3 regions of the Ciceribacter sp. L1K23 genome follow, and region 3 is predicted to be linked to each of the others. Evidence: predicted binding sites of a transcription regulator. Region 3 holds the regulator's gene; each other region holds the start of a gene.
The links. The regulator PhoB, encoded in region 3, activates phosphate uptake and scavenging genes when phosphate is short. The targets are predictions, from matches to a motif close to TGTCATNNANCTGTCAT.
Positions count from the first base shown of each region.

Region 1: a site for PhoB is predicted at 1,429-1,445, ahead of J5J10_RS08770 (alpha-D-ribose 1-methylphosphonate 5-triphosphate diphosphatase). Genes of this name have one in related genera too.
Region 2: a site for PhoB is predicted at 1,785-1,801, ahead of ppk2 (polyphosphate kinase 2). Genes of this name have one in related genera too.

Region 1 covers NZ_JAGRRC010000001.1:1,861,433-1,864,704, reverse strand. The annotation lists gene J5J10_RS08780 (ATP-binding cassette domain-containing protein) at 1-432, opposite strand, end outside; gene J5J10_RS08775 (PhnD/SsuA/transferrin family substrate-binding protein) at 511-1,368, opposite strand; gene J5J10_RS08770 (alpha-D-ribose 1-methylphosphonate 5-triphosphate diphosphatase) at 1,489-2,655, shown strand; gene phnF (phosphonate metabolism transcriptional regulator PhnF) at 2,669-3,272, shown strand, end outside.
Region 2 covers NZ_JAGRRC010000001.1:3,848,396-3,851,667, forward strand. The annotation lists gene J5J10_RS18620 (amino acid ABC transporter permease) at 1-202, shown strand, start outside; gene J5J10_RS18625 (class I SAM-dependent methyltransferase) at 199-831, shown strand; gene ppk2 (polyphosphate kinase 2) at 837-1,742, opposite strand; gene leuC (3-isopropylmalate dehydratase large subunit) at 2,070-3,272, shown strand, end outside.
Region 3 covers NZ_JAGRRC010000001.1:3,347,131-3,350,402, forward strand. The annotation lists gene J5J10_RS16155 (aspartate aminotransferase family protein) at 1-93, opposite strand, end outside; gene J5J10_RS16160 (GcrA family cell cycle regulator) at 512-1,039, shown strand; gene phoB (phosphate regulon transcriptional regulator PhoB) at 1,155-1,838, opposite strand; gene phoU (phosphate signaling complex protein PhoU) at 1,856-2,569, opposite strand; gene pstB (phosphate ABC transporter ATP-binding protein PstB) at 2,611-3,272, opposite strand, start outside.

The DNA.
Region 1 (3,272 bases), 1.5 Mb from region 3:
GGTCGCCTTGTGCGAGAGCTTGACCTGGTCGAGCGCGTCCATCGCCTCCTCGCGGGCCTCGCGCTCGGCGATCGCCTGGTGCCAGGCGCGCCAGCTGCCGGGCAGGCCGAGCTTGCCGTGCACGACATTGGTCAACACCGATTGCCGGCGCACGAGGCCGTGGTTCTGGAAGACGAAGCCGATCTGCTGGCGCATGCGCTTCAGCTGCGTGCCGTTGGGCGCGCTGCGGAAGGCTTCCCCGAGAGTCGAGATCTCGCCGTCGCAGAACGGCGTGTGGCCGATCAGGCATTTGAGCAGCGTCGACTTGCCGACCCCGTTGGCGCCGACCAGCGCGACGCGCTCGCCGCCGCGAATGCGGATGTCGACACCCGAAAACACCGGTTTGCCATTGGGATAGCCCTTCTTCAGGCCCTGCGTGCTGATGACGTCCATCGTGGTCTTCTTTCTGCTGACATGACGAGAGGCCGGCGCTGATGGCGCCGGCCTTGTGGCTAGATCGGTGCGATCCGCTCAGTTGACGAAGTCGTTGAAGGTGTCGACGCCGATCGTGCGGTACATCGAGCGCACGTAGTCGTAGTCGCTGTCCTTGACCTCGGTCAGGAAGAAGCCGCCCTTGAATTTCTGGTTGTCCTCGCCCTGGAGAACGGCGGCCATCAGGTCGTTGCCTTTTTCGGCGAAAGCGGTGCGGACCTTGGTGACCACCTCTTCCGACAGATCCTTGCGGGCGACGAGAATGTCGTTCGGCAGGTCGCGGCCACGGGCGAGAACGGCGAAGGCGACATCCGGAAAGGCTTCACGGATGGAGTTGAGGTGGCCGAAATTGAGGCCGATAGCGGCGATGTCGCCACGGATCAGCGCTTCGGCCGCGACGTTGCGGGCGAGAATGACGGGCTCGTAGTCCTCATTGTACTTGAGGCCGAAATCGGTGAGCGCCTGGGCGGGGCCAAGATGCTGCGAGGTGGAGCCGACCGAGCCGAAGGAGACCTTCTTGCCCTTCAGGTCTTCCAGCGAGCGGATCGGGCCGTTGGCGAGAACGGCGATCTGGGCGAAATAGTCCGGACGCTGCCAGGCGACGACGATCTCGGGCTGGGCGAGTTCCTTCATGACGACGTATTCGGCGGGGCCGGTGAGCACGAGGTCGACCTGTCCGGAATTCATGGCTTCGACCGCCGAGGTGCGCGAGCTGACCGGAAAGAGCTCGATGTCGAGGCCGGTCGCCGCTTCGAGCGCCTTTTCGAACCCGCCGAATTCCTGCTGCAGGGCTTCGAGGCCTTCGATGTCGGTGACGGCGAACTTGACGCTCTCGGCCGCCGCCGGAGCGATGGAGAGCAATGAGAATGCGCAGGCTGCGAGAAGGGAGCGGATCATGAAATTTTCCTTTGCTGTATAGACAGGAACATCTTCCGCGACTATCCCTAGCGGCGACACGTGACGGGCACGTGACAGTTCGCGGGCCCGCAGCCGAAAAACGGACACAGAGAGACGAGCATGAACTGGATCATCCGCAACGGCGCCGTGCTGGGCGCCGAAAGGCTCGACCGCGCCGACCTTTTCATCAACGAGGGCAGGGTGTCCGGACGGGCGTCCGGCGGCCGCGAGATCGACGCCGAAGGACTGCTCGTCCTTTCGGGAATCGTCGACATCCACGGCGACGGCTTCGAACGGCAGATCATGCCGCGTCCGGGCGTGCGCTTCGACGTCGGGCTGGCGCTGCGCGACACCGATCGGCAGCTGGTGGCGAACGGCATCACCACCGCCTTTCACGGCGTGACTGTTTCCTGGGAGCCGGGGCTGCGGTCGCTAAAGGCGGCGGAGGATTTCGTCACGGCCCTTCTCGCCGCCCGTCCGCATCTTGCCTGCGACACGCGCCTGCACCTGCGCTGGGAAACCTTCGCGCTCGATGCGCTTCCCCAGGTCACCGACTGGCTGGCGCTCGATCCGAAACCGGTCGTGGCCCTCAACGACCACACGACGGGCTCGGTGCTGAAGGGCACGATCGCCCGCAAGATCGGCCAGATGGCGGAACGCTCAGGGCTGTCGCGCGAGGACTACATGACGCTGCTCGACAGCGTCTGGGCGCGGCGGGAAGAGGTGGCGGGCGCCATCGAGCGGCTGGCGACGGCCGCGCGCGACAACGGCAATGTCCTGCTTGCCCATGACGAGGCCTCGCCCGACGAGCGCCGGCATTTCCGGGCGATGGGGGCTGTGTCGTCCGAGTTTCCGCTGACGCTGGAGACGGCGGCTGAGGCGCGCTCCGAAGGCGAACACGTGATCCTCGGCGCGCCGAACGTGGTGCGCGGCGGCAGCCACAACGGCGCGCTCGACGCGACGACGGCGATCCGCGACGGCCTTTGCACCGTGCTCGCCTCCGACTACCACTACCCGTCGCCGCTGCACGCCGCCTTCCGGCTGGCGTCGCCTGAAGACGAGGGGTTCGCGAAGGCCTGGGCGCTGGTCTCCGCCAATGCCGCCGCCGCCGCCGGGCTCAGCGATCGGGGAAGGCTGGAGGAGGGCGCCCGCGCCGATATCGTGCTGGTCGATGCGAAGGATGTGCGCCATCCCAAGGTGGTCGCGACCTTCGTCGGCGGACGGCTCGTCTATTCGGCCGCGACTCTGCTAGCGTCCGAATCCGTGGCCGCCTCGGCCGCCGCCTGACCGGACCGGAACCATGCTCGATACGCCTGAAATCCCGCTCGCCGCCTTTGACGGACTGGTCTTCGGTCCGCGCAGCGACATGCCGATCTGGCAGCAGATCCGCGACCATATCCTTGGCCTCATCGAAGGCGGAATATTGAGGCCCGGCAGTCAGTTGCCGGGAGAAACGCATCTGGCCGCGAGCCTCGGCGTTACCCGTATTACGTTACGTCAGGCGCTGCAGCAATTGCAGAACGAGGGACACCTGACGGCGCGCAAGGGGGTCGGCATCTTCGTGCGCAGCCCCCCGGCGATCTTTTCCGTCCGCGACGGCCATCCGTTCCGGGAAAACATCGAGACCCACAGCGCGCCGATCACGACGGACACGCGGTTCATACGGCGCGAGGCGGCGAGCCACGAACTGGCGGAGCGGCTCCGGATCGGGGAGGGCGCAGAGATCATCCACCTGCGCCGCCTAAGGCTGCTCGGCGACCAGCCGGTCTATGTCAACGACAAGTATTTCCCGGCCGACCGCTTTACCGATTTCGAGGCGGTCTACGCCGAGCGCCAGTCGGTGACGGACGTGTTCCGCGCCCACGGCATCGCCGCCTTCCGGCGCGTCGAGACCCGGATCAGCG
Region 2 (3,272 bases), 500 kb from region 3:
CATGGTCAAGGACAGCTCGCTGGTCTCGGTGCTGGGTGTCGCGGATATCAGCCAGGCGGGCAAGATCTATGCCTCGGGCTCGTTCCGCTTCTTCGAGACCTATTCGATCGTCGCCTATATCTACCTGATGCTGACGATCGGGTTGTCGCTGCTGCTGCGGCAGGTAGAAAAACGCATGCGGGAAAAGGGGACTCGGGAATGAGCGAGCGCAGGAGCGAGGGGCTGGAGAAGGTCTACAAGGCGCAGTCCGGCGATGAGCTGGCGTCGGCCTATTCGACCTGGTCGACGGATTACGATCGCGAGAACCTTTCCTCCGGCTATTGCCTGCCCTTCATGATCTCAGCCTGGGTCAGCCGACATGTGCCCCGCGATGCCGGTCCGCTGCTCGACGCCGGATGCGGTACGGGGCTTTCGGGGCCGGCGATGCGGGCGCTCGGCTATTCCGTTGTCGAGGGGCTGGATTTCTCCGAGGAGATGCTGGCGCTGGCGGCCCGCCGCGAGGCCTACGACGTTCTGAAGCGGGCGACGCTCGGCGAGACGCTGCCGTGGGCGGACGATCATTTCGCGGCCTTCTTCTCGACCGGGGTGTTCACGGAAGGGCATGCGCCGGCGAGCGGGCTCTACGAGCTCTGCCGGATCACGCGGCCCGGCGGGCATGCGATCTTTACCGTGCGCGACAAGGTGTTCGACAGCGGCGGGTTCGCCGGGGTTTTCGGGCGCCTCTCCAGCCGGGGCATCTGGACCCCGGTGGAGGAAAGCCCGTTCTTCCGCGCCTATGCGATCGACGAGCCGGATGTGCTGCTCAAGGCCTATGTGTTCCGGATCGGCTGACCCGCTCAGTATTTCTCGGGCACGTACATTTCCGGCGGGACCGGGTGGCGGATGTAGTCGGCGTTGCGGACGCGCTCGGGCAGGACGATGTGTTCCTTGGGCACGGTCTCATAGGGGATCTGCGAGAGAAGGTGCGCGATCATGTTGAGGCGCGCCTTCTTCTTGTCGACGGCCTGCACCACCCACCAGGGGGCTTCGGGAATGTGGGTACGATCCAGCATTTCTTCCTTGGCGCGGGTGTAGCTTTCCCAGTGGATGCGGCTCTGGAGGTCCATGGGCGAGAGCTTCCACTGCTTCAGCGGATCGTTGATGCGCATGCGGAAGCGGAACTCCTGCTCCTCGTCGGTGATCGAGAACCAGTATTTCAGGAGAATGATGCCGGAGCGGACGAGCATGCGCTCGAATTCCGGCACATCGCGGAAGAATTCCTCGACCTGCTCCGGCGTGCAGAAGCCCATGACGCGCTCGACGCCGGCGCGGTTGTACCAGGAGCGGTCGAACAGCACCATTTCGCCCGCTGTCGGCAGATGCGGCACGTAGCGCTGGAAATACCACTGGTTCCGCTCGCGCTCGGTGGGCGCGGGAAGTGCCACAACGCGGGCGACACGCGGGTTCAGCCTCTGGGTCACGCGCTTGATGGCGCCGCCCTTGCCGGCCGAATCGCGGCCTTCGAACAGGATGACGACCTTCAGGTTCTTGTACTGGACCCAGTCCTGAAGGCGGACGAGTTCGTGCTGCAGCCGGAAGAGTTCGCGGAAATAGACCCTCCGGTCCATGGTCGGTTCGGACAGGCCTTCGGCGACCATCTCGTCGAGGCGGTCCTCGTCCATCTGCTGCTCAAGCTCCTCGTCGAAGCTGTCGAGCACCTCGTCCTTGATGCGGCTGATCTCGTCGTGGATGGGGGTATTCATGCGTCGTCCTTCCGTTCGGTCAGGAAGATGAAGCATTTTTTGGCGAATGCCTTATGACAAAAACGTGTCACGCCGCGCTCGCGTCGAATCCATTGCCGATTTTTCGGAAAACTGGTATTGAGCCCCTCATGGGATCGAAATTCGGATGCCTCGCGAACCAGTTCATCGTGCTGCAGGACCACAAGCGTCTGCCGGCACGGTTCTTTGCGTGCGTGTCCGGGGCGCTCAACAGCCGCCTAGGCTGACCTCAGGCGGGCTTGTCCCCGTCATCGCGTCTCTCTCGTCACACAATAAAAGTCATTTCCCAGTCTGGATGGAACAACGCCCATGAGCGCACCCCGTACCCTTTACGACAAGATTTTCGACGATCACCTGGTCGACCGCCAGGAGGACGGCACCTGTCTTCTCTACATCGACCGTCACCTCGTGCACGAAGTGACGAGCCCGCAGGCGTTCGAGGGCCTGCGCATGGCCGGTCGCAAGGTGCACCAGCCGGGCCGCACGCTCGCCGTCGTCGACCATAACGTGCCGACCACGCCTGATCGTCACGAGGGCATCAAGAACGAGGAAAGCCGGATCCAGGTCGAGGCGCTCGCCAAGAACGCGGCGGATTTCGGCGTCGAGTACTATTCCGAGAAGGACAAGCGCCAGGGTATCGTGCACATCGTCGGTCCGGAACAGGGCTTCACCCTGCCTGGCATGACGATCGTCTGCGGTGACAGCCATACCTCGACGCATGGCGCGTTCGGCGCTCTGGCGCACGGCATCGGCACGTCCGAGGTCGAGCACGTGCTCGCGACCCAGACGCTGATCCAGAAGAAGGCCAAGAACATGCTGGTGCGCGTCGACGGCCAGCTGCCCGAGGGCGTGACCGCCAAGGACATCATTCTTGCCATCATCGGCGAGATCGGCACGGCCGGCGGCACCGGCCACGTGATCGAGTTCGCCGGCGAGGCGATCCGCTCGCTGTCGATGGAAGGCCGCATGACCGTCTGCAACATGACGATCGAGGGCGGCGCCCGCGCCGGTCTGATCGCGCCTGACGAAAAGACCTTCGAATACATCAAGGACAAGCCGCGCGCGCCGAAGGGTGCGGCCTTCGACCAGGCGGTCGAATACTGGAAGACGCTGCACACCGACGAGGGCGCCCATTTCGACCGCGTCGTCGTGCTCGACGCCGCCAACCTGCCGCCGATCGTCTCGTGGGGTTCCTCGCCGGAAGACGTCATCTCGGTGCAGGGCGTCGTGCCGAACCCGGATGACATCCAGGACGAGAACAAGCGCACCTCGAAGTGGCGCGCGCTCGACTACATGGGCCTGAAGCCGGGCACCAAGATCACCGATATCGCCATCGACCGCGTCTTCATCGGTTCGTGCACCAACGGCCGCATAGAGGACCTGCGCGCCGCCGCCGCCGTGCTCGAGGGCAAGAAGGTTGCCTCGACGGTATCGGCGATGGTCGTTCCGGGCTCCGGTCTCGTCAAGGAACAGGCGGAAGCAGAAGGTCTCGACAAGATCTTCAAGGACGCC
Region 3 (3,272 bases):
GCCGGTCTCGGTCACGAGCCAGACGCCTTCCCCTCGCTCGAAGCGCAGCGGTGCGCGCATGTAGGTCTGATAGAGCGGGGATGCCTCGGCCATGGCGCGGAACTCCTTCGGCAGGCGGGGATTGAGACGGAGGGATGACAACCGGTTGGAAGTGCCGGAAATCAAAATGCCGCCTTGCGGCGGCGCCCGCACTATCTCCATTTCCTCCCTTGCTGTCAACAAAACACCGCATTCGCGGGCTTGTTGGCGAAGCGTGTGAGAAAACCCTCGCCAAGGGTAAAATTTGCTCTTGAAACGCGTCGGGAAGCAAGTTGGGGAAAACTTTAAAATCGATTCCCGATGATTCCGCCGACTCTTGTCACGGAGTCAGGCTCACACTAGGTTAATCGTCAATTACTAGACTGCATGCGGCGGAACTAGTCACCGACAGTATCGAAGTTATTTTTGTTTCGGAACCCTCCGAAGCAGCGGTGATGGATTCTGTCATCAATGCTACAGGCGGAGAGCAGGCATGAACTGGACGGATGAGCGCGTCGAAAGGCTCAAGAAATTATGGGCCGAAGGTCTGAGCGCGAGCCAGATCGCGGCGCAGTTGGGCGGAGTGAGCCGCAACGCGGTGATCGGCAAGGTTCACCGTCTCAACCTGCCCGGGCGCGTCAAGGCGGGTGGAACGAGTTCGGTCGCACGGGCGACGAAGCGTCCCGCCGCACCGCAGCGGTCCCAGACCTTCAACCCGCGTCCGGTCGCTGCCCGCCCGGCTGCACGGCCCGCCAACGCCCTCGTTTCGAAGGATGGCGCCGAGTTCGAGGGCGTCGAGGAAACCCGCTTCTCGCCGGCCAACGACGTGATCGTTCCGATCTCTAAGAAGCTGATTTTGACAGAGCTGACCGAGCGCACCTGCAAATGGCCGATCGGCGATCCGACCAAGGACGATTTCCATTTCTGCGGGTGCGAGGCCCTCGACGCATCGCCCTACTGTAGCTACCACGGCAAGCTGGCCTACCAGCCGGTGTCGGAGCGTCGCAAGCAGGCGCGCTGATCCGTCAGAATCCTGATTTTCAAAGGGCCTTCGGGCCCTTTTTCATGTCCGCATCCGGTCATGGAAAAGGCCGCTCTCGACGAGCGGCCTTTCGGGATGTGGGGATCGGCAGGCTTCAGGCTTCCATCGAGTAGCCGGCGCCGCGCACGGTGCGGATCACATCCTGCATGTTCGAGAAGTTCAGAGCCTTGCGCAGGCGTCCGACATGCACGTCGACGGTCCGTTCGTCGACATAGATGTCGTGACCCCAAACGCCATCCAGCAATTGCGAGCGCGAGAAGACGCGGCCGGGCGAGGCCATCAGGAATTCGAGGAGGCGGAATTCCGTCGGGCCGAGGCGGACTTCGCGGCTCTTACGGTGGACCCGGTGGGTTTCGCGGTCGAGCTCGATATCGCCGCAGCGAAGCACGCTGGAGAGCACTTCCGGCTTGGCCCGGCGCAGCATCGCCTTGACACGGGCCATCAGTTCCGGCGTCGAGAACGGCTTGACGACATAGTCGTCGGCGCCGGTCGAAAGGCCACGGACGCGCTCGCTTTCCTCGCCGCGGGCCGTCAGCATGATGATCGGCAGGCGCTCGGTTTCGGGTCGCATGCGCAGGCGTCGGCAAAGCTCGATGCCCGAGACCCCAGGAAGCATCCAGTCAAGGATAAGAAGATCCGGCACGCGCTCCTGGAGGCGAAGTTCCGCCTCGTCTCCGCGCAGGATCGTTTCCACCTCATAGCCTTCCGCTTCGAGATTGTAGCGCAGGAGGACGCTCAGGGCCTCCTCGTCCTCGACGACGGCAATCTTCGGCTGCATGTCTTCGTCCGCCCTGCTTATTCCGTGACCGCACCGAGCGAGGACGTCAGGTCTTCCTTAGGCCGTTCGCCCTCCGGCTGGGAGCCGGTGGTCATGTAGTAAATGGTTTCCGCGATGTTGGTCGCATGGTCTCCGCAGCGCTCCAGGTTCTTGGCGCAGAACAGGAGGTGCGTGCAGGTGGTGATGTTGCGCGGGTCTTCCATCATGTAGGTCAGGAGTTCGCGGAACAGCGAGGTGTAGACGGCGTCGATTTCGTCATCGCGGTCGCGGATCGACTTGGCCTTCTCGGCCGAGCGCGTCGTGTAGACGTCGAGCACTTCCTTGAGCTGAACGAGGACCAGTTCGCAGAGATGTTCGAGACCGCGGCCGAGCTTGCGCGGCACACCGGTGCCCTGCACCGCCATAACGCGCTTGGCGTTGTTCTTGCCCATGTCGCCGACGCGTTCCAGATCGTTGGCGATCCTGAGAGCACCGATGATCTCGCGCAGGTCGGCAGCGACCGGCTGGCGACGGGCGATGGTGACGATCGCCTTGTCGCCGATCTCGCGCTCGATGGCGTCCATGACTACGTCGTCGGAGATTACTTTCTGGGCGAGAGCGGCATCGGAATTCACGAGGGCGCGGACGCTGTCGGCGACCATCTGCTCCGCCATGCCGCCCATCTCGGAGATGCGCCGGATGAGGTATTTCAGTTCCTCATCGAAGGCCGATAAGATGTGTGTGGAAGACATTTTATGAGTTTCCTGTTCTTGAAACGAGCGCGTGAGGAGGATCAGCCGAAGCGACCCATGATGTAATCCTGCGTGCGCTGATCGTCCGGATTGGTGAACATCTTGTCGGTGTCGTTCTCCTCGACGAGTTCGCCGAGGTGGAACATGGCGGTGCGCTGAGACACGCGGGCTGCCTGCTGCATCGAGTGGGTGACGATAACGATGGTGAAATTGGTCCTGAGTTCGTGGATCAGTTCCTCGACCTTGGCGGTCGCGATCGGGTCGAGCGCCGAGCAGGGCTCGTCCATCAGGATCACTTCAGGGCTCACCGAGATGGCGCGGGCGATGCAGAGACGCTGCTGCTGGCCGCCGGAGAGACCGGTGCCGGGCGCGTCGAGGCGGTCCTTCACCTCGTTCCAAAGGCCGGCCTTCTGCAGCGCGGAGGCGACGATGTCGTCGAGGTCCGACTTCTTGCGGGCAAGACCGTGGATGCGCGGGCCGTAGGCGACGTTCTCGTAGATCGACTTCGGGAACGGGTTCGGCTTCTGGAACACCATGCCTACCTTGGCGCGCAGCTGCACCGGATCGACCTTCGGGTCGTAGATGTTTTCACCGTCGATCAGGATCGTGCCGTCGACGCGGCAGCTCGCGATCGTGTCGTTCATGCGGTTGATGCACCGCAGGAAGGTCGACTTGCCGCAGCCCGACGGGCCGATGAAGGCCG